DNA from 4 places in the Rhizobium sp. SG2393 genome. Region 4 is predicted to be linked to each of the others. Evidence: riboswitches for the same ligand, from Rfam matches in the RefSeq annotation. Region 4 holds a riboswitch; each other region holds the start of a gene.
The links. A riboswitch is a leader RNA that binds a small molecule or an ion and turns the genes downstream of it on or off. The one in region 4 is predicted to bind cobalamin.

Region 1: another riboswitch for cobalamin. It lies ahead of bluB (5,6-dimethylbenzimidazole synthase); the one in region 4 lies ahead of ACED18_RS10985 (DUF1636 family protein).
Region 2: another riboswitch for cobalamin. It lies ahead of ACED18_RS08040 (energy-coupling factor ABC transporter permease); the one in region 4 lies ahead of ACED18_RS10985 (DUF1636 family protein).
Region 3: another riboswitch for cobalamin. It lies ahead of cobU (bifunctional adenosylcobinamide kinase/adenosylcobinamide-phosphate guanylyltransferase); the one in region 4 lies ahead of ACED18_RS10985 (DUF1636 family protein).

Annotation. Positions count from the first base shown of each region.
Region 1 covers NZ_JBHGAP010000001.1:726,181-733,810, reverse strand. Annotated here, with positions in the region: gene ACED18_RS03490 (LTA synthase family protein) at 1-390, opposite strand, end outside; gene ACED18_RS03485 (NAD+ synthase) at 664-2,352, shown strand; cobalamin riboswitch at 2,394-2,609, shown strand; gene bluB (5,6-dimethylbenzimidazole synthase) at 2,870-3,640, shown strand; gene ACED18_RS03475 (hypothetical protein) at 3,719-4,045, opposite strand; gene ACED18_RS03470 (DUF2865 domain-containing protein) at 4,131-5,225, opposite strand; gene ACED18_RS03465 (helix-turn-helix transcriptional regulator) at 5,378-6,082, opposite strand; gene ACED18_RS03460 (NADP-dependent malic enzyme) at 6,257-7,630, opposite strand, start outside.
Region 2 covers NZ_JBHGAP010000001.1:1,693,063-1,700,692, forward strand. Annotated here, with positions in the region: gene ACED18_RS08005 (CobW family GTP-binding protein) at 1-189, opposite strand, end outside; gene ACED18_RS08010 (D-alanyl-D-alanine carboxypeptidase family protein) at 202-1,245, opposite strand; gene ACED18_RS08015 (M20 aminoacylase family protein) at 1,491-2,657, shown strand; gene ACED18_RS08020 (Lrp/AsnC ligand binding domain-containing protein) at 2,665-3,201, shown strand; gene ACED18_RS08025 (energy-coupling factor ABC transporter ATP-binding protein) at 3,208-4,041, opposite strand; gene ACED18_RS08030 (energy-coupling factor transporter transmembrane component T family protein) at 4,038-4,778, opposite strand; gene ACED18_RS08035 (energy-coupling factor ABC transporter substrate-binding protein) at 4,788-5,078, opposite strand; gene ACED18_RS08040 (energy-coupling factor ABC transporter permease) at 5,084-5,752, opposite strand; cobalamin riboswitch at 5,801-6,034, opposite strand; gene ACED18_RS08045 (serine hydrolase domain-containing protein) at 6,128-7,273, opposite strand; gene ACED18_RS08050 (histone deacetylase family protein) at 7,550-7,630, opposite strand, start outside.
Region 3 covers NZ_JBHGAP010000001.1:994,755-1,002,384, forward strand. Annotated here, with positions in the region: gene cobN (cobaltochelatase subunit CobN) at 1-3,597, opposite strand, end outside; gene cobW (cobalamin biosynthesis protein CobW) at 3,610-4,674, opposite strand; gene cobU (bifunctional adenosylcobinamide kinase/adenosylcobinamide-phosphate guanylyltransferase) at 4,680-5,204, opposite strand; cobalamin riboswitch at 5,350-5,732, opposite strand; gene ACED18_RS04755 (cobyric acid synthase) at 5,771-7,234, opposite strand; gene ACED18_RS04760 (hypothetical protein) at 7,337-7,615, shown strand.
Region 4 covers NZ_JBHGAP010000003.1:61,752-69,381, reverse strand. Annotated here, with positions in the region: gene ACED18_RS11015 (SDR family NAD(P)-dependent oxidoreductase) at 1-143, shown strand, start outside; gene ACED18_RS11010 (SDR family oxidoreductase) at 239-970, shown strand; gene ACED18_RS11005 (SDR family NAD(P)-dependent oxidoreductase) at 983-1,759, shown strand; gene ACED18_RS11000 (FecCD family ABC transporter permease) at 1,767-2,777, opposite strand; gene ACED18_RS10995 (ABC transporter substrate-binding protein) at 2,780-3,742, opposite strand; gene ACED18_RS10990 (ABC transporter ATP-binding protein) at 3,739-4,557, opposite strand; gene ACED18_RS10985 (DUF1636 family protein) at 4,554-4,970, opposite strand; cobalamin riboswitch at 5,075-5,288, opposite strand; gene ACED18_RS10980 (GTP-binding protein) at 5,344-6,549, opposite strand; gene ACED18_RS10975 (hypothetical protein) at 6,809-7,630, shown strand, end outside.

The DNA.
Region 1 (7,630 bases), on a different contig from region 4:
CAGCGCCGGCAGGAGCGCAACCGGCGCCAGCACGAGGCTCGCATAATGGGCGCGGCCGAAGATGCCGTCGAGGCCGAGGAAGAGCAGCATGAACACGCCGACGGTCGCCCAGGCAGGGCGCATCGGATCACCGAAATAGGCAAGCGTTTCGGCGAAGGAGCCGCGCTGGACGATCTCGATGCCGGCGGTCAGGAGCAGCGCAAGCGAGAGCGACAGGAGAAGCGTGGCGACCATGCTGAAGGCTGCATCGATGCGTGCGGCATCGCGGCCGAGGAGGACCGTCGTTTCGCCGCGAAGGGCGCCCACAAGCGGGGTCGCTGCCGTGTCGATACTCGCCAAGATCGTCTCCAGTCTGTCTCCGGCAGACGGTCTTTTCCGCCTGCGTCGCATCGCGTGCCCGGAGGTTTGCAGCGAGGCTGTCATCCTGGCGTCACGTCAGTGTCATGCTACTGTCATAGAGATGTCATGTTGAATGGCGCATGAATAAGTCAAGCGTCCGGGCGCGCTGACATTTGCCAATCCCCATTGACCTGGCATTTCGGTCACGCAGGGTTGCCTCACCCCCCGCGCGACATCACGGCGCCGAGACGGATTTCGTTTTCCGTCGGGATGCTCTAAATGGCACCTCGAACGGATCGCTATCCCGACCGAGAGGGCCCGCCTATGACCGCTTCCGCTTCCCCGTCTGCTGTGCCGGACCGCCTGCGCATCGCCGTCGCGCAGTTGAACCCGACGGTCGGCGACATCGCCGGCAATCTGGCGCTGGCGCGCAGGGCACGCGCCGAGGCGGCCGAGGGCGGCGCCGATCTGCTGCTCCTCACCGAACTCTTCCTTTCCGGCTATCCGCCGGAAGACCTTGTCCTGAAGCCTGCCTTCCTGAAAGCCTGTTGGGCGGCGCTCGAGACGCTGGCGGCCGAGACCGCCGATGGTGGCCCCGGCCTCATCATCGGCCTGCCGCGACAGGGGGAGGCGGGTCGCCACAACAGTGCCGCCGTTCTCGATGGCGGCCGCATCCTGCATGTGCGCGACAAGGTGGATCTGCCAAACTACGGCGAGTTCGACGAAAAGCGCGTCTTCGTCGAAGGTGCGATTTCCGGTCCGGTCGATTTTCGCGGCGTGCGCATCGGCGTGCCGATCTGCGAGGAAATCTGGAACGATGCGGGCGTCTGCGAGACGCTGGCCGAAGCGGGCGCCGAGATCCTGCTGGTGCCGAACGGCTCGCCCTATTATCGCGGCAAGGTGGATGTGCGCCATCAGGTCGTGCTGCGCCAGGTGATCGAGAGCGGCCTGCCGATCCTTTTCGCCAACCAGCTTGGCGGGCAGGACGAGCTGGTCTTCGACGGCGCGAGCTTCGCCTTCAATGCCGACAAGAGCCTTGCCTTCCAGCTTGCGCAGTTTCAGCCCTGCCTTGCCTTCTCCGACTGGTCGCGCACCGCCGATGGCTGGGTCTGCGAGCCGGGCGAGATCGCGACGATCCCGGAAGCGGAAGAGGCCGATTACACGGCCTGCATGCTGGGGCTTCGCGACTACGTCAACAAGAACGGCTTCAAATCCGTGGTGCTCGGCCTTTCCGGCGGCATCGATTCGGCCATCTGCACGGCGCTTGCCGTCGATGCGCTGGGGCCCGAGCGGGTGCGCACCATCATGCTGCCCTACCGCTACACATCCTCGGATTCCTTCAAGGACGCGGAAGCCTGCGCGAAGGCGCTCGGCGTGCGCTACGACACCGTGCCGATCGGCGAACCCGTCGATGCCTTCTCCTCGGCACTCTCCGATCTCTTCGAGGGAACGGAAGAGGGCATCACGGAGGAAAATCTGCAAAGCCGCACGCGCGGCGTGATCCTCATGGCCGTCTCCAACAAGTTCGGCTCCATGGTGGTGACGACGGGCAACAAGTCGGAAATGTCGGTGGGATACGCCACGCTCTACGGTGACATGAACGGCGGCTTCAACCCGATCAAGGACCTCTACAAGATGCAGGTCTACGCCCTCTCGCGCTGGCGCAACGGCGCGGTGCCGGCGGGCGCGCTCGGTCCTTCCGGCGAGGTGATCCCGATCAACATCATCGACAAGGCGCCGTCCGCCGAGCTTCGTCCCAACCAGACCGACCAGGATTCGCTGCCGCCCTATCCGGTGCTCGACGATATCCTGGAATGCCTGGTGGAACGCGAGATGGGCACCGACGAGATCGTCGCGCGCGGCCATGATGTCGCGACCGTGCATCGCATCGAGCACCTGCTCTACATCGCCGAATACAAGCGCCGCCAGTCCGCACCGGGCGTCAAGATCACCCGCAAGAACTTCGGCCGCGATCGCCGCTACCCGATCACGAACCGCTTCCGCGACCGGTGACGCGCCACGATCGCGCCTCTTGCAAAGCGTGAGCACAAATGGTGAAGTCCCGGCCATCAGGTGCCCCGGCTTGAGGTCGGGGAGAATCGGGAATCCGGTGCAAGTCCGGAACGTGCCCAACGCTGTCAGCGGGGACGGCCCCTCGGGTGAAATCTGAGGATTTCACCAGAAGCCACTGGTATCGCTTGATATCGGGAAGGCGAGGGCGTCGGTTGATCCGCGAAGTCAGAAGACCGGCCTGATAACCATGGAGCGGACCCGTATGGACGGCGGGACGCTTGGTTTGCGGCGGGATGCGAGGCTCTGACAGGGCCGGCGTCCTCGAGACCGGTCGTCCGCCAGCATGCATCAAGGCATGGTCGATCGCCGGCATCCGCTCAAGGGGAGGATGAGGATGATGGACAGCTTTGGCGACCGGTGTGCCGGCTCAGGGAGCGTGCAGCCGGGCACGAGTGTTACGGCGACGGATCATGGACAAGCGACCGTCCAGGCCGATCATGCCGGGTTTGCCGGGGCGTTGGCGACCGCCGACGGGGATGCCGCACGACGCGTGGCGAATGCCGGTTCTGATCCCGGCCTCGATCCGGATTGCGACCCCTGGCAATCCCATCGCCATGCCGCCGGCCCCTTCGATCCGGCGGAGCGCGCCGCCGTCTACCGCGCCATCGAGACACGCCGCGACGTGCGCGGCCAGTTCGAGCCCACACCGATCGACGATGCACTCCTGCGCCGCCTGCTCGCCGCCGCCCATGCCGCGCCATCGGTCGGCTTCATGCAGCCGTGGAATTTCATCCGAGTCACCAGCGAGGCCGTGAAGGCGAGGGTGCATGCCGCCTTCGCCACGGCCAATGCGGAAGCCGAGGCCATGTTCGAGGCCGGCGCCCGCGACCGCTACCGCGCCCTGAAGCTCGAAGGCATCCGCGAGGCGCCGGTCAATCTCTGCGTCACCTGCGACCCGAGCCGCGGCGGCCGCGTCGTGCTGGGCCGCACGCACCAGAGCGAGATGGATCTCTATTCCACCGTCTGCGCCGTCCAGAACCTGTGGCTCGCCGCCCGCGCGGAAGGCATCGGCGTCGGCTGGGTCTCGATCTTCCGCGAGGCGGAGGTGAAAGCCATTCTCGGCATTCCCGATCATGTCCGCATTGTCGCCTGGCTCTGCCTCGGCCACGTCAGGACCCTCTACGACGCACCCGAACTCGCCATCAAGGGCTGGCGCCAGCGCCTGCCGCTCGAGGAGCTGGTGAGCGATGAGGGATGGGGTGCGGGGACGGCGTTGTTCGGGGGATGAGACGCTCCGCAGTCGGCATCGGATGGACGGACGGGAGCACCGCGGCTATCGGGCCAGCCCGCGGTCGTGCTCCAAATCTCAGGGCTTGTCTTCGAGTTCATCGACCCGTTCCGCGACTTCGACAACCTGCCTCTCGATCCGTGCAAGGGATTGCTCCATTGCCGTCTGGACATTGGCGAAAGAGCCGCCGATCTCCATTTTGATCATCAACTCGATGTCGTCGCGCAGTTCCGTCTCGCGTCGCTCGACACGGCGGGTGAGTTCATAATTTGCGGTGACGAGGCGCAGTACACCGGCCATATCATTGCGCAACCCTGCCATTTCCTGGCGGATCAGGCGCATTTCGTCCATCTGGACCTTTGCCTGACGCGCCAGAAATTCGAGACTGATGGTTTCGGTCGTCATCGCCTGTCTCCGACTGTCGTGCGAAGATAGCGCGAAATCGCGCTGCTACAAAGCCCGTTTGCGGTTCTGGCTGCGCCCCAATCCCTCAGTTCTGCACCGGCTGATATCCCGGCCCGGCCGGGTTCTTGAGGTCGATGCGGGATTCTTCCGAGGGGAGGAAGGTAGGGCCGACGACGCGGACGCGGGTGTTCTTGGGGTCGTAGGGACGTTCGTACTGGGTGGTGGCGCGCAGCGGAGTTTCGGCAAGCGCCGGCAGGGGCTTGGATGTCTGAACCTTCGATGTCTCGGCCTTCGACGGCTGCGCTGCCCCGTCCTCCGGCTCGCCACTGAGCGTCGCCGTCTTTGGCAGCTGGCAGCCGCACTGTGCGGCGCCGGCGCGGTCGCGGGTGCGGTAGGCAAAGGCGTTCGGCAGATCGGAATAGGGCGCCCCGGTGGTCGCGGAGACCATCTGGTCGCTCTCTTCGGTCGTGAGGTTATGGTAATAAAGTTCCGTTTCGGCCCCGGGGCATCGGGCCGAACAGGCCGCCGCATCGCGCGGAAAATCCTCCGGCGTCGCGTCCGATGTGATCGGGAAGAAGGCGCCGTCGCAGGTGCGCACGCACATGGTGCGATAGGGCCCGCGGCGGCTGCCGGGAATCGTCAGGACGCTCGATCCCTCGCCGCCGATGAAGGGCACGTTCTCGTCGATCTCGGGCAGGTCTTTCAGGATGTTGCGCGGCTCGGTCGCCCCGGTCGACGACGCCTCGATCACATCCGCCTGGGTTTCGTTGCAGCCGTTGCTCAACAGCGCGGACTGGATGATGGCGCGTGTGGCCTCGGTGTCCATGCCGTTGGCGGCCCGGCGGCGTTCCTTCAAGGCGCCCAGCTCCGCCTCCAGGCCCGCGACACGCCCTTCGAGCGCCGCGCAGGCCTCTTCGTTCGGCCCACCCACCACAATGATGCTGCCGGACGAGCAGCCGAGCCGGCGCAATTCGATGCGTGCACTGCGCAGGTCGAGGTTGAGGCGGGAGAGGCCACCGGCCATGTCGGTCACGGCGACGGGTTCGGCATTGCTCACGACCTTCGGCAGGCCCGCCAGCCGCGCCTCAAGCCGCTCGCACACGGCGGATGCGGCATGGGCGCTTTCGGCACCGGCCAGCAGCGGGAACAGGATGAGGGCGATGCGCGACGCGGCGATCACGGGCAAACACCTTGCAAGGACGACGAAAGGGCCGGGTCGCCGCGACAACCGGCGTCGGCGACCTTCCTGCCCTTATCATAGCGTCCGGCACGGCGCTGGCAACGGCGCACCCGGTTTTGAAGTTAATGCAACCGTATCGGCCGGCGCAGCGCTCAGGAGATCAGCGGTGCGGGCGTTCCCGCGCCGATGGCTTCCAGCTTGCGCAGGCCGTTTTTCAGAAAGAAACCGACCATCTGTTCGGCCATTCCAAGGCCTGCGGCGATCTCGCGGGCGGGGCGCCCCTTGCGCGTGGCATCGACCACGGCCCTTTCCCGCGGTGTCAGTGTCACATCCGGTCGCGCGGGCGCGCCGGAGCGGTCTGTGAGCGCCGAATGGAAGAGGATTGCGATGAACTGCAGGTCGCGCTGGTGCCGGTGCAGGAAGAGGCGCCAGTCCGAAGACGCCATGCCGGCTTCCACGATCAGGACGGCGGCCCGGCCGGGCGGGCAGGCCTGCGGCAGCGCAAGCCCTTGCATCGGCCGGTCGTCCGCCGTCACGGTCACCGTCAGATAGGCGTCGGCGCCGGCGCTGCGGCGCACGTAATCATAGTCCAGCGGGCGGAAACTCTGCAGCGCCATCACAAGGGCGCGATCCTCCACCCGTCCCTCGGCGCTGAAGCAGGGTCCGGCCCGGTTGCGCGCATGGGTGCATTCCAGGGAGCGGGCGTGATAGTGGCCGCCGATCCGCTCGGCTTCGAGATACATGAGATCCGTCAAGCCATAATGCTCTCGCATCAGGCCATAGACATGGTCGATGTCGATTTCCGGGCTCGTCTCGAGATAGGCCATCACAGTGTCGAAAGCGTCGGTGTCGGCCATGCGGTTCCTCCGGCACGCGATCATCGGGGCGTGCGTCACAGTCTCCCTTGGAACCACAGGGAGCTTGTGCCAGTCTCGCGGCATGCCGCGCCGGCGGCGAGGAGGGCTCTCTTCACGCGTCCGGCATAGACGGGACGCTCCACAGCGCCCCGCCGTATAGGCTTGCCCTCCGCCTCAGAGCGGGTAGCTGGCCTCGGTCACGGCGAGCGCCGCCATGTTGACCACGCCGCGCGAGGTCACCGACGGCGAAAGGATGTGGGCCGGCAGCGCCGCACCGAGCAGGATCGGGCCGACATGCAGGCTGTCGGTCATGCTTTTTACCACGCCGAGCGTGATGTTGGCGGCGTCGAGGTTCGGGAAGACCAGAAGGTTGGCTTCGCCCGACAGCGTCGAGTGCGGCATGACGCGGTGGCGGAGCGCCTCGGAGATCGCCGAATCGCCGTGCATTTCGCCATCCGCCTCAAGGTCCGGCGCCAGTTCCCGCACCAGCCCGATCGCCTTGCGCATCTTGAAGGCGCTTTCGCTGTCGCGGGAGCCGAAATTGGAGTGCGAGACGAGCGCGGCGCGCGGCACGATGCCGAAGCGGCGGATTTCCTGCGCCGCCATCACAGTCGCCTGGGCGATCTCTTCGGCGGTCGGGTTGAAGGTCACATAGGTGTCGGTGAAGAAGGTCGCGCCGCGCTGCGAGATCAACAGGCTCATGGCGGAGAAGTCGAGCACGCCGGCCTTCTTGCCGATGATCTGCGAGACATCGCGCAGATGCCGGCTGTAGCGTCCCTCGACGCCGCAGATCAGCGCATCGGCGTCACCACGGCGCACGGCAAGCGCACCGATCACGGTCTGGTTGGTGCGCACGATGGTGCGGGCGGCTTCCGGGATCACGCCAAGCCGGCCGACGAGGGCGAAATATTCGTCCACATAGTCGCGGTAGCGCGGATCGCCTTCCGGGTTCACCACCTCGAAATCGGTTTCCGGGCGGATGCGCAGGCCGTAGCGCTGCAGGCGCGTTTCGATGATCTGCGGACGACCAATCAGGATCGGCTCGGCAATGCCGTCTTCGAGCAGCACCTGGGCGGCGCGCAGCACGCGCTCGTCCTCGCCTTCGCCGAAGATGACGCGCTTCTTCGACGCGCTCTTGGCGGCGTTGAAGACCGGCTTCATGATCAGGCCGGAGCGGAAGACGAAGCGGTTCAGCTGGTCGAGATAGGCGTCCCAGTCGGTGATCGGGCGCTCGGCGACACCCGATTCCGCCGCAGCCCGCGCCACGGCGGGCGCGATGCGCAGGATGAGGCGCTGGTCGAAGGGCGAGGGGATGAGATAATCCGGCCCGAAGATCGGCGTGTCGCCGGAATAGGCCCGCGCCGCAACGTCGGAAGGCTCCTCACGCGCCAGCGCCGCGATGGCACGCACGGCGGCCATCTTCATCTCTTCGTTGATCGTGTTGGCGCCGCAGTCCAGCGCACCCCTGAAAATATAGGGGAAGCAGAGCACGTTGTTGACCTGGTTCGGGAAATCCGAGCGGCCCGTGCAGATCATCGCGTCGGGGCG
Region 2 (7,630 bases), on a different contig from region 4:
CTCGATCACCCCGTCATTGGAGGTCTCGACCAGGAGATGGTCGATCGCCACTTCGCCGAACTCGTTGATGATCACGGCCGTGTCGGTGAGATCCGGATCCTTCAGCAGCCGATTGAGCAGGGTCGTCTTCCCCGCCCCCAGAAAGCCGGTGAGGATGGTGACGGGCACGGGGTCGAAGGCGGCAATCATCATGAAGTCCGATCAGTTGACGGGGCGCGGCAGCGGCACGGGAATATTGCCCGCATCGCCCTGGCTCATGGCCTGCTTGCCATCGGCCTTGCCGGCCACCTTTTCGGTGCCGGGAATGAGGCCGGCGAAGACGACGTTCGGCTCGCGCGTCATTTCGTGGATATAGGGCGACAGAAGCTTCTGGCGGCCCACCTCGTCGCGGCCTTCGCTGCGCACCTTGGCGGCTTCCTTCGAGCAGATCTGCTTGCTGATATCGGCGACATCGGCAAATTCCGCGCCTTCCGGCGGAAGCTGCATCAGCTGCGGCGCGTTGGTGCCGGGATCGGTGAGCCCCTCCTGCAGGAGCCGCGCCGACTCGTCCGCCCGCCCGCCAAGACTGTCGGCGCCGAGCACGACGGAGACCACCGAGCGGCCGTTGCGGGTCGCCGAGGAGACCTGGTTGAAGCCCGACGCGCAGATGAAGCCCGTCTTCATGCCATCCGCGCCATCGAAACGGCCGATCAGCAGATTGTAGTTGGGATAGATCTTCTTGCCGGTGGTAAAACCTTCCAGCGCGAAGTAGCCGGCATATTCCGGAAACTCGCGCTTCAGCGTCACCGCCAGAATGGCGAGATCGCGCGCCGTCGTATACTGGCCGAGCTTCGGCAGGCCGTGCGGATTGACGAAACGCGAATTGCGCATGCCGAGGCGCTGCGCCTCCGCATTCATGCGCGCGACGAAGCCCTCCTCGCTGCCGCCCACCGTTTCGGAGATCGCCACGGCTATGTCGTTGGCGGATTTGACGAGCAGGATCTTCAGCGCGCTATCAAGGGTCAGCGCCTGTCCCGGCTTGTAGAACATCTTGCTCGGCGGCTCGGCGGCGGCGTTCTTGGTCATCACCACCGGGGTGGTGAGGGAGACCTGCCCGGCACGCAACGCGCGAAACACCGTATAGGCCGTCATCAGCTTGGTCAGCGAGGCCGGATACCACTTGCGATCGACATCCTGATGCTCGACAACCTTCAGCGTCTTCACGTCGACGACAAGCCGCGGATTGGCCAGCACATCGGCGCTCATGGCCTGCAGCGCGATCGCGCTTGCGGCGATCAGCGCGGGAAGCCGGAACGCATGCGCGCGAAGCGAACGGCCAAGGGGTCGGTTGGTTACCACGTCTGAAACCTCGATTTTCCGGTTTTGCCTCGTCACGAGGCCGTATTTAGCCTATATGGCAGGGGGATGGCAAAGCCATTCCCGCCCCGACACGCGGCAATCCCTGCCGCTTTCACGACCAGACGCCGCAAGCCCGGACCAGGACAAAGACGATGCCGATCTTGAACAGAGCCGCCGAACTTCAGGAAGAAGTCACGCAGTGGCGCCGCCATATTCACGAGCGGCCCGAACTCCTGTTCGACGTGGAAAATACCGCCGCCTTCGTGGAAACGAAACTGAAAGCGTTCGGTGTTGACGAGATCGTGACCGGCATCGGCCGCACCGGCGTCGTGGGCCTGATCCGTGGCACCAAGGGCGATGGCCCGACCGTCGGGCTTCGCGCCGACATGGACGCACTGCCCATCACCGAGGTCACCGGCAAGCCATGGGCCTCCACGACACCAGGCAAGATGCACGCCTGCGGCCATGACGGCCACACCGCCATGCTTCTGGGTGCGGCGCGCTATCTCGCCGAGACCCGCAATTTCAAGGGCGCGGTCGCCGTCATCTTCCAGCCGGCCGAAGAAGGCGGCGGCGGCGGCAATCTGATGGTCAAGGATGGCATGATGGAGCGCTTCGGCATCACCGAAGTCTACGGCATGCACAACATGCCGGGCATGCCGGTCGGCCATTTCGCCATCCGCAAGGGGCCGATCATGGCCTCGACCGACGAATTCACCATCACCGTCACCGGTCGCGGCGGCCATGCGGCCCAGCCGCACCGCACCATCGATCCGATCGTCGTCGGCGCGCAGATCGTCACCGCCCTCCAGACGATCGCCTCGCGCACCGCCGACCCGCTGGAATCGGTCGTCGTCTCCGTTACCAAATTCAATGCGGGCTTTGCCCACAACGTCATTCCCGATGTCGCCAAGATCGCCGGCACCGTGCGCACGCTGAAGGCCGCGATGCGCGATCTCGCCGAAAAACGCCTTGGCGAGGTCGCCACCGGCATCGCTTCCGCCTGGGGCGCCACCGCGACGCTGAACTATGTGCGCAACTATCCCGTGACCGTGAACCACGCCCGCGAAACGGAGTACGCCGCCGAGATCGCGGCGACGATCGCCGGGGCGGAAAACGTCAATGCCGAGGTGGAGCCGATGATGGGCGGGGAGGATTTCTCCTACATGCTCAACGCCCGCCCCGGCGCCTTCATCTTCATCGGCAATGGCGAGACGGCGGGGCTGCACAATCCCAACTACGACTTCAACGACGAGGTCATCCCGCACGGCATTTCCTACTGGGTGAAGCTCGCCGAATCGCGGCTGGCGGCGGCCTGAGACAGCGATGGCACGCAAACCGGCAGGCGGGCCCCGCGACGGACAGCGCGCATCGACAGCCAAGGATGCGGTGGAGGCCACAGCCGACCTCGACCGCACCGACCGGCGCATCCTCGACATCCTCCAAGCCGACGGGCGCATCACCAATCTGGACCTCGCCGACCGCATCGGCCTCTCCCCGACCGCGACCAGCGACCGGCTGCGGCGGCTGTTGAAGGATGGCTACGTCTCCGGCTTCGGCGCGCGGCTCGATCCGCACAAGCTCGGCTTCGGCCTGCTGGTCTTCATCGAGGTCATGCTGGACAAGACGACGCCGGAGGTCTTCGACCAGTTCGCCGAGGGCATCCGCCGCGCGCCCGCCGTGCTCGAATGCCACATGGTCGCCGGCGGCTTCGACTATCTCGTCAAGACCCGCTTCCGCGACATGAACGCCTACCGCAATTTCCTGGGACAGGTGCTGTGGACGCTGCCGGGCGTGAAGGAGACGCGCACCTATGCGGTGATGGAAGAGATCAAGAACGACGGGCCGTTGCCGCTGACGTGATGCGGCTCAGGCGGACGCGCCGCCGCCGATCATCGCCAGAAGATCGGCCCGATCCCGTGGCGCCGCATCGGCGGGTATCACACCCGCCGCCTTCAGCCGCTCCACAATCTCGTAGACGATCGGCGGTCGAAGCCCGGCCTCCGCCAGAAGCGCCGCATCGGCAAACACCGCCTCCGGCCTTCCCTCCCGCGCCACCCGGCGGCCCGACACGACGGCCACGCGATCGGCAAAGCCATAGGCGGCCTCCATGTCGTGCGTGGCGACGACGAGGGCCGTGCCGGCTGCGGCCAGCGCCGACAGCACCGCCATCAATTCCTCCACCCCGGAGGGATCGAGGCCCGCGGTCGGCTCGTCCAAGAGCAGCACGTCGGGCCGCATGGCGATGAGCCCGGCAATCGCCACGCGCTTCTTCTGGCCGAAGCTCAGCATGTGGGTCGGCCGTGCCGCCAGCGCCGTGATGCCGAGCGACGCCAGCGCCTCATCGACACGGGTGCGGACCTCGCCGGTGGAAAGGCCGAGATTCATCGGCCCGAAGGACACATCCTCCACCACCGTGGCGGCGAAGAGCTGGTCGTCTGGATCCTGCAGAACGAGGCCGACGCGGGCGCGCAGGCGCTTGAGATCGGCCCTGCCGGTGCCGACCGGTGCCCCATCCAGCAGGATCGTGCCGCGATCGGGTTTCAGCGTGCCGTTCAGGGTCAGGAACAGCGTGGATTTTCCCGCCCCGTTCGGACCGAGAAGAGCGAGCTTCTCCCCGCGCCCGACCGAAAGCGAGGCGCCGTCAAGTGCGACGCCGCCGCCCGGATACGCATAGCCGATGTTGATGGCCTGGAGGATCACGGCAGCACCCCGCAGACAGCCGCCACCAGCGCCAGCCCCGCCGCAATGGCGCCGAGCCGGACGCGCGAGGCCGCCGTTTCGGCCGAGAGGAAGGCAAGCCGCCCGTCATAGCCCCGCGCCGAAAGCCCGCGCTCCAGCCGTCCGGCCCGATCCAGCACGCGCGGCAGAAGCGCCGCCAGCAGCATGCCGCCGCTGCGGATGCGCCGGCGCCAGCCCACATCGCCGAGCCGGCCGGCAAGCGAGCGCTGGCCGCTTTCCAGACAGTCGAGCGCCAGCCAGATGATGCGGAACATGACCATCGCGATATCGCTGATGTCACGGTTGAGGCCGAGCCGCTGCAGAAACTGCAGGATCGCCGTCAAGGGCGTGGTCAGCGCCAGAAAGAGCAGCGCCGAAACGCACGTCGCGCTCCGCAGCGCCACGAAGGCGGCAGCGGCGATCGTTTCTTCCGGCGCGAGCGTGACGAAGGGCGCGGCGGCGGAAACGGACAGCGCCTGCGCCAGCGTTCCCGCCAGAATGAAGAGCCCTGGCACCCTTGCTGCCCGCAGAAGATCGCAAGCGCCGACACGCGCGCCGAGAAGCGTCACGGACAGAACCGTTGCAAAGAGCAGCACCTGCGACGCAGGCGAGTGGAAGGCGAGCGACAGGCCCATGCAGCCGAGCGAGAACAGGAGCTTCTCTCCGGCCGCCTTCTGTCGCCAGCGGCCGGTCTGGGCAATCCGATCAATGTCACGCATGGCTTGCGATCAGGGCTTGTCGGCGGTGCGGGCAGGCGCCGAGCGCCGCCCGAAATAGAAGCCGACGAGGCCGGCGCCAATCGCCGCCTGCAAGGCAAAGAGCAGGCTTTCGATCTCCCCGCTTGGCGGCTCCCAGAGCGGGCTGGCCCAGGGCTTGTAGTCCGGCCGGATCTCGCCGATCAGCGCCTCGGCCTCACCGTCGGAGCCGGAAAACGCTGCGTCCCCGCCGTGGTGGATGACGAGCGGCAGGATGGCGAGGCCGACGACGGCGGCCAGCATCAGAAGATTGCGCTTCAGCATGGGCGTCAGGCCTTTCCGGAGAGGATGTTGAGGGCAAAGAGTTCGCCGCGGCTGTAGCGCTGCAACAGGTTGAAGACGACGACGGTCAAGAGTCCCTCGCTGATGGCGAGCGGCACCTGCGTCGGCGCAAAGACCGCGAGGAACTTCACGGCAGCGCCCGCAACACCCGAAACCGGATCGGGGAAGGCGGCGGCAAGCTGCAGCGCCGTCACGCAATAGGTGGCGAGATCGTCGAGCGCGGCGGCAAAGAAGATCGCGAGCGCGGCGGAAGCCCCCACCCGTTGCAGCCCGTGGAACAGGCCATAGGCGACGAAGGGGCCGACGATCGCCATGGAAAACACGTTAGCGCCGAGCGTCGTCAGCCCGCCATGGGCGAGCAGCAGGGCCTGGAACAGCAACACGATCGTGCCGAGCACCGTGGTCACAGTCGGGCCGAAGAGGCTGGCCGCAAGACCGGTGCCGGTCGGATGCGAGCAACTGCCGGTCACCGACGGGATCTTCAGCGCCGAGAGCACGAAGACATAGGCGCCGGACGCCGCCATCAGCATCTTCGTCTCGGGCTTTTCCCGCATGAGCCGCGTGATTCGCCGGGCGCCATAGACGACGAAGGGCGCCGATGCCGCGCCCCAGAACAGCGCGTGCGAGGCCGGCAGAAAGCCTTCCATGATATGCATGTCGATCTCCCTCTCCGCGCCCACCGCGCGGGACAAGTTGAAGCCGCGCTTGCGGCGATCCTCGAGGGCAGGTCTCCTGGCTTGCGGGTCTTTGCCGGTCATCCGCCTTATCAGCCCGGATGCGTGTGCTCGCGCGGGGCCAATGGCATGTCGGATGGGGCTCGCCGCTCACAGTTGCGGGGGCAGCTGCGGTTTCGGTCCCTGATGGGTAGTCCTCACCGCATTCCCTTTTCATCCGCCCTCCCGTTCGGGTCAGGCGGAACCTTCGAAGGCATGATGCGCCGGTCAGCACCGGCGCGTCCGGAGTCGTAGGACGAAGCGGGGCCGAAAGCAATCGCGATCTGCGCTTCGCCCCGTCGCAAAACGATGGGTGGCTCAGCCGTCGCGGCACACCCGGCGCAGCGCCGCGATGATGGCATGGTCGAGGGCAAGATCGCTCGGCATCTCCTGGCTGGAAAGCTTCACGGCCACCGAACCGGAACGCCGGTCCACCCAGATCCACTGGCCGTGAATGCCGATCGCCGCAAGCTCGCCCTCGCCCGTCTCGTACCAGTAATTGCGATAGCTGCCGCCGGGGAAAAGCTGGGCCTGATCGCCATTCGCCCAGGCGGCCCGGCTGCCTCCCGTCAGGAGATCATCGATGAAGACGGACGGGACGAGCCCGCGACCGCCTTCCAGCACGAGTTGGCCGACGCGCGCGAGATCGCGTGCCGTTGCCGACATGCCGCCCGCAGCCCGGGCCGCGCCCAGCGGGTCCACCGTCACCGTCGCATCGCCCAGCGCCCCGAGCGGCTTCCAGAGCGCCTCGGACAGGAAGGTCGCCCAGCGCTGCCTTGCAGCCCGCTCAATGGCGATCCCGGCAAGATCGGTGTTGGGAGAGCGGTAGGAATGGCGTTGCCCGTGCGGTTCGGCTAACCGCGGCAGGGTGATGAGGAAGGATAGCATGTCCTCAACCGGCGCCCCCTCCAGCCGCGGCGCCCAGCCCATCGAGCGGCGATAGCGGATGAAGGCGCCCTTGGTGTCCAGATAGTCCTCGGTAAAATCGAGGCTGATCTCCATGTCGAGGAGCTGCTGAAGCGTTGCATCCGCATAGGCCGAGCCGGCCGCCTCCGGGATCAGCGAGAGGATCGGTTGGCCAAGATCAAGCCGCCCCTGCCCCACCAGCACGCCGGCCATCAGCGCCGTCACCGATTTCGTCACGGAAAACATCAGATGTGGCAGGCCGGGATCGGCATGGGGCGCCGTCCATTCCGACACGATCCGCCCGCCGCGCATCAGCACGAAAAGATCCGTGTTGCTCTGCGTCAGGAAGGTCTCGAACGTCGCCGGCCGGCCATCGGTGCCGGTCACCGCGACATCGGCGACAGGTCCGAGCGGCACGGCCGGCGGTTCCGCCTGCCGGTTGCCGCGGATCAGCGCCACGGGCACGAATTCGCTGACATGCTGATAGGTCCAGCGCGTGGCGGGAAAGGTGCGCCAGTTGGCGAGCGTAACGGTACGCCGGTCGAAGGTGTCGGTCATGGTGTGGGTCTCCTCAAGACAGTGTGTGATAGCCGCTGCCTGAAGGCGCAGATACGCGACGGTGCGCGGTTTCCTGGGCTTGAAAGCGCGTCAAGGGCAGCCTTCTCCTCCGTCATGCTCGGGCTTGACCCGAGCATCCAGGCGGCGAGCGCCGTGGTCGAGGCGTGGATCCTCGGGTCAAGCCCGAGGATGACGGAACCGGGTGGGGCCTGCGCCGTCGCCGGAACCGCGCATCACGCGACACGGTGGCCGTGCATTCCACCCGCCAAACCGCCCTCACGCCCCCTCGAAGCCCGTGAGCACGCCGACCGCGTTGACCCCGATCTCCGCCACCGCATAACCGCCTTCCATGATGAA
Region 3 (7,630 bases), on a different contig from region 4:
GACCGCTTCGAAATGGTGGGACTGCACGGCGCCCGTCGTGGCGGCGAAGGCGAACATGTAGTCCACCGTCGCCGACATCTCGAAGGCGCCCTTGTAGCCGTGGCGCATCACGCCGGCGATCCACTTCGGATTGACGACGCGGCCGCGCACGATGCGCCCCACCTCTTCCTCGAGCGTCCGGATGACGGGCTTTTCGGGCCGCGAATGGTCGTTGTGGTAGAGCGTCGGCCGCGCGCCGGACAACTTCTCGACGGCCGCACTCATGCCGCCCTCGAACTGGTAGTAATCGTCACTGTCGAGCAGGTCGTGCTCGCGATTGTCCTGGTTCTGCACCACGGCCTGCACGCTTTCGAGGCGCGCTTCCAGCAAGCCGCGGGCCTCCGCGCCCTCCTCGTTGGCACCGTAAGCATAGGAGCCCCAGTCGAGATAGGCTTCGCCGAAATCGGCCCGCTCGCTCCAGCCCTTAGCATCGACCAGCGCCTGCAGCCCGGTGCCATAGGCGCCCGGCTTGGCGCCGAAGACGCGGTAGGAGGCCCGCCGTGCCGCATCCGGCGCCGCCATGCCAGCCGCGACGAGCCGCGCGGTCTCGGCCCGCATGCGCGCCGCAATCCGGTTGTCCTCGTCATCCTCGTCTAAGCCGCCAATGGCCCCGATCGCGCGGTCGAAAAGCGCGATCTGCTCCGGGAAGGCGTCGCGGAAGAAGCCGGAGACGCGCAGTGTCACATCGACGCGCGGCCGGCCGAGCAGCGCGAGTGGGATGATCTCGTAGCCGGTCACGCGGCGCGAGCCCATGTCCCAGACGGGTTTCGCCCCGATCAGCGCCATGGCCTGCGCGATGTCGTCACCGCCGCTGCGCATATTGGCCGTGCCCCAGGCGCTGAGGCCGATAGAGGTCGGCCAGTCGCCGTGATCCTGAAGATAGCGGCGGATGAGCAGTTCCGCAGACTTGCGCCCCAGCTCCCAGGCAGCCGGCGTCGGTACGGCGCGGCTATCGACGGAGAAGAAATTGCGCCCCGTCGGCAGTACGTCCGGCCGCCCGCGCGTCGGCGCACCGGAGGGGCCGGGCGCCACGAAACGGCCGTCGAGACCGGTGAGCAGCGCCGCGATCTCCGCGCGTCCGCAGGCCTCGATGGAAGGGCGGATGGCCGCTTCGATCTCGGACAACACGGCGCGCGTCGCAGGCCAATCATCCGGACACGGAACGGCACCGGAAACGAACTGCGCCGCGAGAAGCTCGATCCGCTCCACCGTGTCGCCATTGCTTCGCCACGGCGCGTCCGAGACATCGGCGAGCAAAGCCGGACGCGGGCCGGCCCAGGCGTCAGACGTCACGCAATCCAGCGGATCGAACCCGGCCCCCGCAGACCCGAAGGCATCGGCCGCGATGGCCCGTTGCAGGCTCTCGTCGCCGCCCTCGCCAAGACCGCGCGGCACGCGGGCGAGCGCGACCGTGAGGTCGGTCAGAAGCCGCCCCTCCGGCGCCACGCCGAAGACATGCAGCCCGTCGCGGATCTGTAATTCCTTGAGATCGCACAGATAGGCGTCGAGCTTTTCGAGCGCCTTGTCCTCGGGGTCGCGATCGTCGATGCCCACGTCACGGTCGAGCCCGATGTCGCGCACGAGGTCGAGGATCTGCTTGGACAGCAGCCGCAGCCGGCGCGGATCGCCGCCGGCTGCCTCGTAATACTCGTCCACCAGCGCTTCGAGGTTCTTCAGCGGCCCATAGCTCTCCGCCCGCGTCAGGGGCGGCGTCAGGTGATCGATGATGACAGCGCTGGTGCGGCGCTTGGCCTGCGTACCCTCGCCGGGATCGTTGACGATGAAGGGATAGAGATGCGGCACGGGGCCGAGCAGCGCTTCCGGCCAGCAGGCCTCAGACAGTGCCAGCGCCTTGCCCGGCAGCCATTCCAGATTGCCGTGCTTGCCCATGTGGATGATCGCGTCGGCCGCAAAGGAGCGGCGCAGGAACGCATAGAAGGCGAGATAGCCATGCGGCGGCACGAGATCCGGCGAATGGTAGCTCTCCTTGTGATCAACCGCATAGCCGCGCGCCGGCTGGATGCCGATCATCGCCTTGCCGAAGCGCGACAGGGACAGTGCGAAACCGCCTTCCGTGAAGAAGGGATCGGCCTCCGGCGCACCCCAGCGCTCGCGAACCTGAAACTGATTCTGAAGAGGAAGGCTTTCGAAGAAGGCCTTGTAATCCTTCAGCGAAAGCCTCTCGCGAATCTCGCGCCCGTCATGGGCGGCGTTCGTTGGCCCGGCCATGAGATGGGCAATCAGTGCCTCGCCGTCCAGCGGCAGCTCGCCGACATCATAGCCTTCCGTCGCCATCGCCCGCAGCACCTCGACGATGCCGGCCGGCGTATCGAGCCCCACACCATTGCCGAGCCGCCCGTCGCGATTGGGATAATTGGCAAGGATGATCGCCACCCGCCGCTCCGCCGGCCGGCGGTGCCTCAGCCGCGCCCAGCCGGCCGCCTGCGATGCCACGAAGGCAATGCGGCCCGGCTCCGGCTGGTGGCCGACAATATTGGCCTCGACATCGGGATCGTGGACAGCCGCCGCCTTGAATGAGATCGCCCGCGTCAGCACGCGCCCGTCCACCTCCGGCAGGGCGACATTCATGGCGAGATCGCGCGCCATCAGCCCCTGCGCTGACGTGGTCCAGGCCTCGCGGGTGGAGCCGGACAGCACCGCCTGAAGGACCGGCGCGCCGCGCGCCTCCAGCACGGTCGGCACGCGGTCCGCGCCGGGCGCGGAGACGGCAAAGCCGGTCGCGTTGATCACGACATCCGGCGCATGGCGCTCGAAGATTGCGTCGAGAGTCGCCACGGATACCGCATCCTTGAGGCTGGAGACAAAGACAGGCAGCACCCGCAGTCCCTCGGCCGCAAGCGCCGTCACCAGAGCTTCAACCGGCGCCGTTTCGCCGCTCTGCACCAGCGCGCGGTAAAAGCAGATCGCCGCGAGCGGCGCATCTGCGGGCCGCGACAGGGAGGCGTCGAGCGCCGCCCATTCATCCGTGCCGACGAGGCCAGTCCCCGGCCACCAGATGCCCGCCTTCATCAGCGGCCGCGCCGGCGCCGGCAGCGGCTCGCCCGCCATCAGCGCCTCGCAGGCGGCGAGCATGCCGACGGCATTGTCGATGCCGCCTTCGGTGAAATAGGCCCAGAGCTGGGCCCGCGCCTCGGCACTCACGGTCGAGAAGACATCGAGGCCGGGATCGGGCTTGTCGCAGCCGGGCAGCGCGGCGATCTGGAACCCGTGCGTCACCGCCGCCGCATGCAGCGCTTCCAGCACATAGTGGAAATAGCTGGCGCCGCCGAGCGGGCGGATGACGATCAGCTTCGCATGCCGCGCCGTGCGCTCCACATAGGTATCGACCGACATCGGATGCTTGAGCATGCCAAGGCTGGCGACGCGCAAGCGCGGCACATCCGGCCGCGCGGCCCGCCACTGGCGGTGCGCGGCAGCGACCACGGAAAGCTCCGTATCCGCTGCCGACAGGAACAGGATGTCGGCCGGAGACTGGCCAAGGTCGATCGCCTCGTCCCCGTCACTGATCGTTCCCTTTTGCGCCAGCAGCAGATGCATCGTTTCCTACCCTCAGACCGCTGCGGCAATGGCAGCGCGCACGGCCGCTTCGTCCATGTCGTGCAGGCCGATGACGACGAGGCGGGTGCTCCGCGTCTCGCCCGCTGCCCAGGGACGGTCGAAATACTGGTCGATGCGCTGGCCGACGCCCTGGATCAGAAGCCGCATCGGCTTGCCCGGCACATCCGCAAAACCCTTGAGGCGCAGCACGTCATGGGCCGCAATCACATCCTTCAGCCGCGCGACGAAGGCATTGGGATCGGCAATCGGGCCGAGTTCCACGATGAAGCTGTCGAATTCGTCGTGATCGTGCTCTTCGCCCGCCTCGTGCTCAATCTCGTGGTGGGACTTCCGGTTGGCGATATCGCCTTCCGTGCCAACGCCGAGACCGAGCAGCACGGCCGCCGCCACCTCGCCGTTCTGGGCCTCGATCATCGCCGGCTTACGGTGCGTGCGCGAGGCGACTTCGGCGCGAACGGCGGCAACGCCATCGGCGTCGATGAGGTCGGTCTTGTTGAGCACGATGAGGTCGGCCGCCGTCAGTTGGTCCTCGAAAAGCTCCTCGATCGGGCTTTCATGGTCGAGATTGTCATCTTCGGCGCGCGCCGCATCCACCTTGTCGTGATCGTCGGCAAAGCGGCCGGCGGCCACAGCGGCGCTGTCCACCACCGTCACCACGCCATCCACCGTCACCTGCGTGCGGATATCCGGCCAGTTGAAGGCCGCGACGAGCGGCTGCGGCAGCGCGAGGCCCGAGGTCTCGATGATGATGTGGTCGGGGCGGTTCTCGCGCTCCAGAAGCCTCGTCATGGTCGGGATGAAATCATCGGCCACCGTGCAGCAGATGCAGCCATTGGTGAGCTCGATGATGTCGTCTTCCGTGCAGGCCTCCGCACCGCAGCCCTTCAGCACCTCGCCATCGACGCCGAGATCGCCGAATTCGTTGATGATGAGGGCGATGCGCCGGCCGCCTGCGTTGGTCAGCAGGTTGCGGATCATCGTCGTTTTGCCGGCGCCGAGGAAGCCGGTGATGACGGTGGCGGGGATCTTGCCCGTCTGCGTCGTCGTGGAAGCCATGGAAATCAACCTTTCATTCTCAGCGGCAGCCCTGCCGCCACGAAGTAAACCTCTGAAGACGCCGCGGCGACCGCCTGATGCAGGCGGCCGGCATGATCGCGGAAGGCCCGCGCCATGGCGTTCTCGGGAACGATGCCGAGCCCGACCTCATTGGAGACGAGAACGACCAGCCCTTTGGCCCGTGAGAGATGGCCTGCGAGCCGCGCCGATTCGGCGGCGATATCAGCCTCCTCCATCATCAGATTGGTGACCCAGAGGGTCAGGCAATCGACGAGAATCGCGGTGCCGGGATCATCGAGCCTTTCCAGCGCGCCGACGAGATCCATGGGCTCCTCGACCGTCTGCCAGGACGGCCCGCGGCTTTCGCGGTGGGCGGCAATGCGCGCCCGCATTTCATCATCCCAGGCACGGCTGGTGGCGATATAGGCGCTGGCAAGACCGCTCTCCACGACGAGCCGCTCCGCAAAGGAGGACTTGCCGGAGCGCGCGCCGCCGAGCACGAAAATGGAGCGGGAGGAAGACGCCGTCACGTGGACCACCGTACGGCAGCCGCAGGCCTGCGGTCACGACGCACGCAATGAATTCGGGTGGCGGGGACAGTGCCCCACCGGACAGTCTCGCGAGCCATGACAACCTCCGTGCTGGCCGAATGGGCGATGATGCGCCCGACCGGGCTCTTCGCCCGTTTCGGATGGCAGGTCTCCTGGCTCGCGGGTCCCTTCGCGTCCGGCATGATGCCGGCGCGAAAACGGGGTCGCCTCGCCTTCCCGGATCGAAGCGGCATGAAAAGGCGGGCGATTCGTAGAAAATAGAGGCGCCCCACCCCGGTTGATCATGCCTGATCCAGTGGCTTTTCCAGCACCGCTTCCGAAAACCCGCCTTGCACGACACGCGCAAATCCGAGGTGAGCAGCAACGTTGCCGGATGGCGACCCCTGACCGCTCTACAGTCGCGGGGTCGGCTGCGATGAGGATGCCCGACATGGGTCCATCCCTTCGCATTCCCATTTACTCCCAAGCCGGCCGCCCGGCCCGGGAACCATCCTGAGCCGAGCAATAGATATTTACGGCCGAAAAGTCAAAGCCCGCCCGCGCCGTCAGGCGGCGCCATCCAAGAGCCGTGACAGGAAATCCGGCGACAGCATCGTCTCCAGTTCCGAGGCAACATCGTCGAGTGCGGCATCGACGGAGGCGCGGTAGTCCTCCACCCCGCCGCTGATGCCGAAATCGGCAAGAAGTGCGCGGCGGAAGGCATCGCTGGAAAACAGCCCGTGCAGATAGGTCCCGAACACCCGCCCGTCCGCCGACATCGCCCCGTCCGGCCGCCCGTCGATCAGGACGGGCGCGCGGGCGCAGTCCGCACCCGTCGTCTTGCCGAGATGGATTTCGTAGCCGGACAGCGCCACATCGTGCACGGTGGAATGGGCGGAGGAGTTGCGCACCGTCTTTTCCGGCGCCATCTCCGTCTCGATGTCGAGCAGGCCGAGGCCCGCGATCTCCCGCTCGCTGCCCTCGATGCCGAGCGGATCGGTCACGCGCTGCCCCAGCATCTGGTAGCCGCCACAAATACCGATCACCTGCCCGCCGCGCCGCCGGTGCCGGGCCAGATCCTGGTCCCAGCCTTGCATGCGGAAATCCCTAAGGTCGGCAATGGTCGATTTCGAGCCCGGCAGGATGATGAGACCGGCATCGGCCGGCAGCCGCTCGCCCGGCCGCACGAAGACGAGGTCAACCTCCGGCTCCTGCGCCAGCGGGTCGAGATCGTCGAAATTGGCGATCCGCGGCAAGACCGGCACGGCGATCTTCAGCGCCCGCCCGCGACCGGCAAGACGCCGCTCCAGCACCACCGAATCCTCCGCCGGCAGGCGGCCGGCGGCCTTCAACCAGGTCACGACGCCGAAGCAGGGCCAGCCGGTGAACGCGCCGATCGCCGTCAGCCCGTCATCGAACAGGCTGACGTCACCGCGGAACTTGTTGATGATGTAGCCCGCGATCATCGCCCGGTCTTCCGGCGGCAGGATCGCATGCGTGCCGACAAGAGAGGCGATCACGCCGCCCCGGTCGATATCGCCGACCAGCACCACCGGCACGCCGGCCCGCGTCGCAAAGCCCATATTGGCGATATCGCCGGCCCGGAGATTGATTTCCGCCGGCGAGCCCGCGCCCTCGACGATCACGAGATCGGCGCCCTGTTCGACGATCGAAAAGCTCTCCAGCACCGCATCCATCAGCTTCGGCTTCAGCGCCTGATAGTCGCGCCCCCGCGCCTGCCCCGCCACCTTGCCCTGCACGATGATCTGGCTGCCGACCTCCGACTGCGGCTTCAGGAGAACAGGGTTCATGTGCACCGACGAGGGCACGCGCGCGGCGATCGCCTGCAGCCACTGCGCCCGCCCGATCTCGCCGCCATCATCGGAAACGGCGGCGTTGTTCGACATGTTCTGCGGCTTGAACGGGGCCACCTTCAGACCCCGGTTGGAGGCCAGCCGGCAGAGCCCCGCCACCAATACCGATTTTCCGACATCGGAGCCGGTCCCCTGCAGCATGATCGCGCGCGTCATTCCGTCTCCGTCCGATTGTGGCAGAACCGCCGCAATCCCCTGCCCTGCCTCAATTTCGCCGCCTCCGTTTATGCACCGGAAGCGGTGCTCGACGGAGGAGCCATGCAAAGTTTGCATAGTATCGCATTTGCGACATTCGCAGCCGATTTCGGCGTTGCGAAGCCGCATATCCGAGCCTATATCAGCGCCATCAACACGAAGGAAGCGCGAGACTTCCTCTTACCTGAGGTCACACCCATGCTGTTCATCTTCAGCAAGCCGAATTTTCTCCAGATCGCCTGGAACTCCCAGGTGCCGGCAAACCAGTCGCGCGTCCGCAACATGGTCGCCGATTCCCCGATGGGCCCGCTCGGCTTCATCCGCACCCGCAACGTCGGCTGATATTCTGAGACTATG
Region 4 (7,630 bases):
GCGTGTGGCGCGCCAATACGCCGATCGGCCGCTACGGCCTGCCGGAGGAAATGGCGAACTGCATCCTCTTCCTGTGCTCGCCCGCCTCCAGCTACGTCACCGGCGCCGTTCTCATCGCCGACGGCGGTTATACGACCCGCTGAGCAAGCCATCGGATCCGCATGGGGCAACCGGCGGCGCTGTCCGGCGCCGCCCGATGCACCTGCGCATCCAGTCCCGCCATCGAATGGAGGAATCCATGGCAGAATCACTCTCCGGCAAGGTGGTTGCCATCACCGGCGCGGCATCCGGCATCGGCCTTGCATGCGCGAAGGCCTGCGTGGCCGAGGGCGCGACCGTCTTCTTCGTGGATCGTGCCGAAGAGGCCTTGAAGCGCATCTGTGCCGAGGTCGGCCGTGACCGCGCCATCCCGCTCGTCGTCGACCTCCTCGACCCGGAGAGCGTCAGGACCATGGTGCCGGCAATCCTCGCGAGAGCCGGCCGGCTCGACGTCTTCCACGCCAATGCCGGCACCTATATCGGCGGCGACCTCGTGGACGGCGACCCCGATGCGTTCGACAAGCTCCTGAACCTCAATGTCAACGCGGTCTTTCGCACCGTGCATGCCGTGCTGCCGCACATGATCGAGCGCCAGACGGGCGACATCGTCGTCACCACTTCCGTTGCCGGCCACGAACATATTCCGTGGGAGCCGGTCTACTCCGCCTCGAAACATGCCGTGCAGACGCTGGTCTATACGCTGCGCCGGCAGGTGGCCAAGCACGGCATACGCGTCGGCTCCATCGCGCCCGGCCCCGTCATCACAGCCCTTCTCGATGACTGGCTGGAGGAGCGGCTGGAAAAGGCCAAGGCCGCGAAAAGCCTGATCGAACCCGAAGAGATCGCCGACGTGCTGCTCTTCATGCTGAGCCGCCCGCGCCACATCACCATCCGCGATGTCGTGATCCTTCCCGCCAGTCAGGATATCTGAGGAGAAACTTCCATGTCGTTCAAGCAACGTTTCGAACTTGCCGGCGAAGTCGCCGTCGTCACCGGCGGCGGCCGCAGCATCGGCTACCAGACCGCGCTCGCGCTCGGCGAAGCCGGCGCCCATGTCGTCATCATCGAGCCGAAGGCGGAGATGGGCGAAGAGGCCGTGAAGGAACTGGCCGCCAGGGGTTACAAAGCCGAACTCTTCGAAGGCGATGTCACCGACAGCGCCCGCATGACCGCGATTGCCGACGAACTCGCCGCGCGCGGCACGCCGGCCACCATTCTCATCAACAATGCCGGCATCGGCGACAGCGGCACATCGTCCGAAGATGTCTCGGACGCGCTGTGGCTGAAGATCATGAATGTCAACGTCAACGGCGTCTTCTGGTGCTCGCGCGCCTTCGGCGCCCACATGATCAAGGCGGGCAAGGGTTCGATCGTCAATCTCGGCTCCATGTCCGGCACGATCGCCAACCGCCCGCAGCCGCAGACGCCCTACAATGTCTCCAAGGCCGCCGTGCACCACATGACCCGCTCCATGGCGGCGGAATGGGCACAGCACAAGGTGCGCGTCAACGCCGTGGCGCCGACCTACATCGAAACGCCCATGGTCAGCGCCAACCCGCTGAACCTGGAGCGCCTGCCGATCTGGCTGAACGATACGCCCATGGGCCGGATGGGCCAAGCCGACGAGGTGGCGGCGGCCATCCTCTTCCTCGCCTCGGAGGCGGCAAGCCTCGTCACCGGCGCCGTTCTCCCCGTCGATGGCGGTTTCACCTGCTGGTGAGCCGTTCTTAGCGCGGCCGGTAGGCCAGCATCGCCACGATGAAGAATGCTCCGATCGAGCTTGTCACGACGCCGACCGGCAGTTCCTGCGGAGGCAAAAGCGTGCGGGCGATGAGATCGCTGCCGAGAAGCAGCGCCGCGCCGAGAAGCGCCGAGGCGACGGCGAGCCGCGCATGCAGCGGCCCGGCAAAGGCCCGCGCCATATGCGGGATCATCAGGCCGATGAAGCCGATGACGCCGGCAATCGAGACCAGGAGAGCGGTCGAGAAGCTGGCGATGAGAAAGGTCAGGTTGCGCAGCCGCGTGACCGGCACGCCGAGGCTTTCGGCCGTCTGCTCGCCACCCAGCAGCGCATCCAGCTGCCGGTGCCGGTTGAGCGTGTAGCCGAGCGCCATCAGCGCGCCGACGATGCCGATGCCGATGTTCTGCCAGCTCGCAAGCCCCAGCCCGCCCATGGTCCAGAACAGTACCGAATGGGCCGCCCGCTGGTCGCCGGAAAAGACGAGATAGTTGGTGAGCGCGGTAAACAGGAAGGAGACCGCGAGCCCGGCCAGGACGAGCCGCTCCGGCCCGTAGCCCTGGGCGCGGCGAATGAGCATCAGCACGACGCCCGTCGCCAGCATGCCGCCCGCAAAGGCCGCGATCGGCAGGGTGAAGAGGCCGAGCCGGTCGCCGATGCGGGTGATGACGGCCACCGCCCCGGCCGCCGCCCCGGCCGAAAGACCGAAGAGGAAGGGATCGGCAAGATCGTTGCGGGTCACCGTCTGGAGCAGCAGGCCGATGACGCCGAGCCCTGCGCCAACCGCGATGGCAAGGATGGCGCGCGGCAGGCGCAGATCGACGACGATGCGATCGACCGGCGTCGTCACGCCATCGTTCACCAAACCGACGGCACGGCCGATGGCCGTCAGCACGTCGGCGATGGGGATGACGGTGGAACCATAGGCAACCGAGGCGCAGGCGAGCAGCACGACGGCGACCAGCGCCGCCGCCACGCCGAGACCGAAACGAAGCGTCACGATCAGAAGGCTTCCGGATGCATGGCCCGCGCGATCTTGCCGATCGCCGCGACATTGTCCGGGCCGGGCGTCAGCTCTTCATAGCGCAGCGCCACGAAACGCTCGTTCTTCACCGCATCCGTCTCCTTCATGGCCGGATGCGCCTTCAGGAAATCGAGCAGCTTTTTGTAGCCGGCCCCATCCTGGTAATCGAGCAGCACGAGGAACTCAGGATTGCGCGTGGCGACCGTTTCCCAGTCCGTCGTGCCCCAGCTCGTGTCCATGTCGGCCATGATGTTCTGACCGCCGGCAGCCGCGATCATCGCCGTCGGGATGGCGAACTTGCCGGCCGTGAACGGCTTGTCCTCACCGCTGTCGAAGAGGAAGACGCGCGTGCCGGAGTGATCGCCGACCTTCGCCTGGATATCGGCCAGTTGCGCCTTCCAGCCCGTCACCAGCGCGTTCGCTTCCGCTTCCTTGCCGAAGATCGTGCCGAGCTTTTCGATGTCGCCATAGAGCAGGTCCATGGAGGCGGCGGGCCGGTTCTTGTCGAGATGCACGCAGCTTTCGGTGAGAACCAGTGTCTTGATGCCGTGGGGGGCGAGCGTATCCGGCGTCACGTCGCCGCCGGGCTTCATGCCGTAATACCAGCCCGCGAAGAAGAAGTCGGTGTTGACGGCGACCAGATTTTCGACCGTCGGATATTTCGGCGCAAGTTCCGGGATCGCGCCCTGCTCCTTCTTGAAAATGTCATCGGTCTTGTACCAGCCGGAAATGCCGGTGACGCCCACCATCGAGGGCTGAAGGCCGAGCGCGAAGGCCATCTTCGCCATGTTGATGTCATGCACCACCATGCGCTTCGGCGCGGCATCGAAGGTGAGCGTCTGGCCGCAGCTGTCGACCGTGACGGGAAAGGCGAAGGCGGGCGACGTGGCGAGGGTAGCGACAACGGCGACAGCGCCGGCGACGAGCATGCGAAGTGTCATGGATGCAAGGCTCCGGATTCGGGAGAGACAGGGTGGGTCGATGAAACGGGAATGTCGAAGACCGTCAGTTCGCGGTCCTCGTGCGGATGGGGAAGGCGGATGAGATCGATACCGAAGACATCGCGGATCGTCTCGCGCGACAGCGCCTCGCCGGCCGTGCCGGAAGCAACGAGCGCGCCGTCGCGCAGGACCGCGACGCGCGTTGCAAAGCCCGGCACCAGATGCAGGTCGTGCAGCACGGCGACCACCGTGAGACTGAGATCGGCCACGAGCGACAGCAGCGTGCCGCGCGCCCGCGGGTCGAGATGGTTGGTGGGTTCATCCAGAAAGAGGATGCGCGGCTCCTGCGCCAGCGCCCGGGCGATCTGCGCCCTCTGCCGCTCGCCGCCCGACAGCGACCCCATCTCCCGCCGGGCAAAGCCCGCCATCGCCGTGCGCTCCAGCGCCTCGGCAACGAGGAAGGCATCCACCTTCGGCGAGGCGATGCCGGCATGCGGAATGCGGCCGAGCGCCACGTAGTCGCGCACCGAGATCCGTCGGTCCGGCTGGTCGGCCTGACCGACGACGGCGACGAGCCGGGCCCGCTCGGCCGGGCGCAGCAGATCGAGCGGGCGGCCGGCCAGACGCAGCGAACCGGATGCAGGCTTTGCAAGTCCAGCCAGCATCTGCATCAGCGTCGTCTTGCCGGCACCGTTCGGGCCGATGATCGCCAGCCGGTCGCCGGCCGCCACCTGAAGCGAGACATCGCGCACGATGCGGGCACCCGAGGCCGTGACGAAGGAGAGGTCCTTCGCATCCAGAAGGATCTCGCTCATGCGCTGACCGCCGCGACCGCAGGCGCCGGAATGCGGGCAATGATCTTGCCCCGCAGTCCTTCCGGCCGCTGCCCCTCGTTCGTCCAGCCGCCAGGCGCGGCGCGGTAGAGCCCGGCAAAGGCCATCAGGGCCGGCAGGTCGGTCTCCGGATCGATATTGCCGAAGAGATAGGTGGCCCGCCCCGGCGCGGAGAAACCGATGGTCAGCGGCCGGTCGCACCCGGCAAGGCAGGCCGTGGGCTGCAGGTGAATGCCGTGCAGGTCGGCGACCGCGGCAAGCCGATCGAGAAGCCGCGCGCCGGGCGGTGACGGCCGGGAACCGGCGAGATCGGTGGGACTTTCGCCCTGCGCCGGATCGGTCACGGGCAGGGTCTGGCAGCGGCTGCATACCGCCATCGACAGGAGGTCGCTCATCATCATCCTTCGAAACAACGGAGCCGGAGAAGGATGAATCGAGGGGCCAGGCGACAAGGCGCGCAGGGCCGGACGGTCCAACACTTCCCGGATCACCCCGTCCGGTTGTTGCGTGCTTCGACGGCAGGTCTCCTGGCTTGCGGGTCGCTGGTCCTGCCGGCCTTCCCGGTCGTTTCCGACCAGTGGCATGGATGGCAGGGCCTCGCCGCTCACAGTTGCGGGGGCAGCCACGGATTCGGCCCCGTTCGGGTCGTCCTCACCGTGTTCCCTATTAATCCCTCCGGCTTTGCCTCGGGAACCGTCAACGCCAGTTAGACGGCAGCGCGGCGCCCCTGTCAAGACGGGGTCCGCGCCGCCATTCCACCGCCCTGTCTCAGGCCGCCTGCCGGTCCCAGCGCGGGAACGGGTCGGCAAGGTTGCGCCACAGATCCGGCTGGAAGACCGGGCTGTCGACGAGACAGGCGTCGAGCTGGGCGCGGATGCGCGCCTCGTTCATCGGATCGGCGCCGATGAAGACGATTTCCTGCCGGCGGTCGCCCCAGACCGGATCGAGATAGGGTGCCATGTGCTTTGCAAAGCCCGGATCCTGCGGCCACTGCGCCTTGGGCACCGACGACCACCAGCGGCCGAGCCGGCTGTTGCGCACGAGCGCACCGGCCTGGCTGATCTCGCCCACATCATTCGGCCGCGTCGCGAGCCAGAAGAAGCCCTTGGCACGCACCACGCCCGGCCAGGGCCGGTCGATGAAGGCCTGGAAGCGCAGCGGATCGAAGGGCTGGCGGGCGCGATAGACGAAGGAGCGGATGCCGTATTCCTCGGTTTCGGGGATATGGTCCTTGAAGCCGTGCAGTTCCTTGAACCACAGCGGATGGGTCTCGGCCTTGGCAAAGTTGAAGCGGCCGGTGCCCAGCACCTCCCTGAGATCCACCTGCCCGAAATCGGCCTCGACGAGCTTCGCATCCGGATTGAGGCCGACGATGATCTTGCGGGCCGCATCGCGCTCCTCCGGTGTTGCAGAGCCGATCTTGTTGAGCACGACAACATCGGCAAACTCGATCTGCTCGACAAGCAGATCGACCAGGGCCCGATCGTCCCCCTCCCCGGCCGTCTCGCCGCGGTCGCGCAGGAAATCGGTGGAGGCATAGTCCCGCAGAAGGTTCACGGCATCCACCACCGTCACCATCGTGTCGAGCCGGGCGACATCGGCAAGGCTCTGGCCGTTCTCGTCGCGGAAGTCGAAGGTGGCGGCCACCGGCAGCGGCTCGGCAATGCCGGTCGATTCGATCAGCAGATAATCGAACCGCCCGGCGGCGGCGAGCGCGCGCACCTCCGTCAGGAGATCCTCGCGCAGGGTGCAGCAGATGCAGCCATTCGTCATCTCCACCAGTTGCTCTTCCGTGCGCGAGAGATTCGCCCCGCCCTCCCGCACCAGCGCGGCATCGATGTTGACCTCGCTCATGTCGTTGACGATCAGCGCCACGCGCAGGCCCTGCCGGTTGGCGAGGATGTGGTTCAGAAGCGTGGTCTTTCCCGCGCCGAGAAAGCCGGAGAGAACGGTGACGGGCAGCGTGTTCATGATGGGCTCCGATAACTGGAAGACGGCAGAAGGGCATATGTCGAATACCCGGCATTAATGTAATAACATTACATATCCTGCCACTGTCAAGCCACCGCGCGGGGCGCTGGCCCGCCTGGACGGGTTAAGCAGGGGTTAAGCAGGGGTTAAGTCCGCCGAAATCACGGGGAAAGCGCAGCGATACGAAGCATTGGACACAGGTGCGCAAAGGAATCTTAAGGCGCTCGTGGCTTACACTTCTCGATAACAAGGGATGTGCAGCATGATCGCGATCACCAGAGCTTTACTCTTAGTCTTCGCCCTTGCCGCAAGCACAGCCGCCGCGCGGGCTGCGGACTGGCAGGTTGCCAAGGTCACGACCGGCGTGCGCTACACGCTCGACAAGGCAAGCTGGGTCACCCTCAAGACCGGCGATACCGTACCGAACAAGGCCTGGATCTCGACGGGGAAAGGCGGACGGGCGCTGCTGAGGCGCGGCGTCGAAAGCATGGTCCTGCATCCCGGCACTCTGGCGCTCGTGTGGACATCCGGCGGGGCATCCCCGAAGACCGAGATCGCCCAGCAGATGGGCACGATCGAGCTTGATATCGAGAAGCGCAGCCAGCCGCACACCGCCGTCCAGACGCCTTTCCTCGCGGCCGTCGTGAAAGGCACGCACTTCACCGTTTCCGTCGATCGCCGCCGCGCCCGTGTGGAGGTCGATCGCGGCCTCGTGCAGGTCACGGCCTTCGCCTCCGGAGAGCGCGCCGAAGTCGGCCCCGGCGGGCGGGCAGAGGTCGGGAAAACCACGGGAATGAGCGTCGGCGGCACGGTTTCGGCGAACGAGATCGTCACTGTCGAACCGCAGGCGTCGAAGATCCCGGCTGCGGGAACCACGACCCGAATCGGCGCAACGACCAACGACGCCACCGAGACGACGGCAGGCGCCGGGACAACCGGGACCGACGACCAGGCGAGTGGCGCTGCTGGAAACAACGGCAAAATTGGCCGAGAGGAAAAGACCGAAAAGGAAACCCGATCGTCCGGCGATACGCGCGAAAAGGCCGAAACAGGCAAGCGCGACGACGGCCGCGCCTCCCCTTCG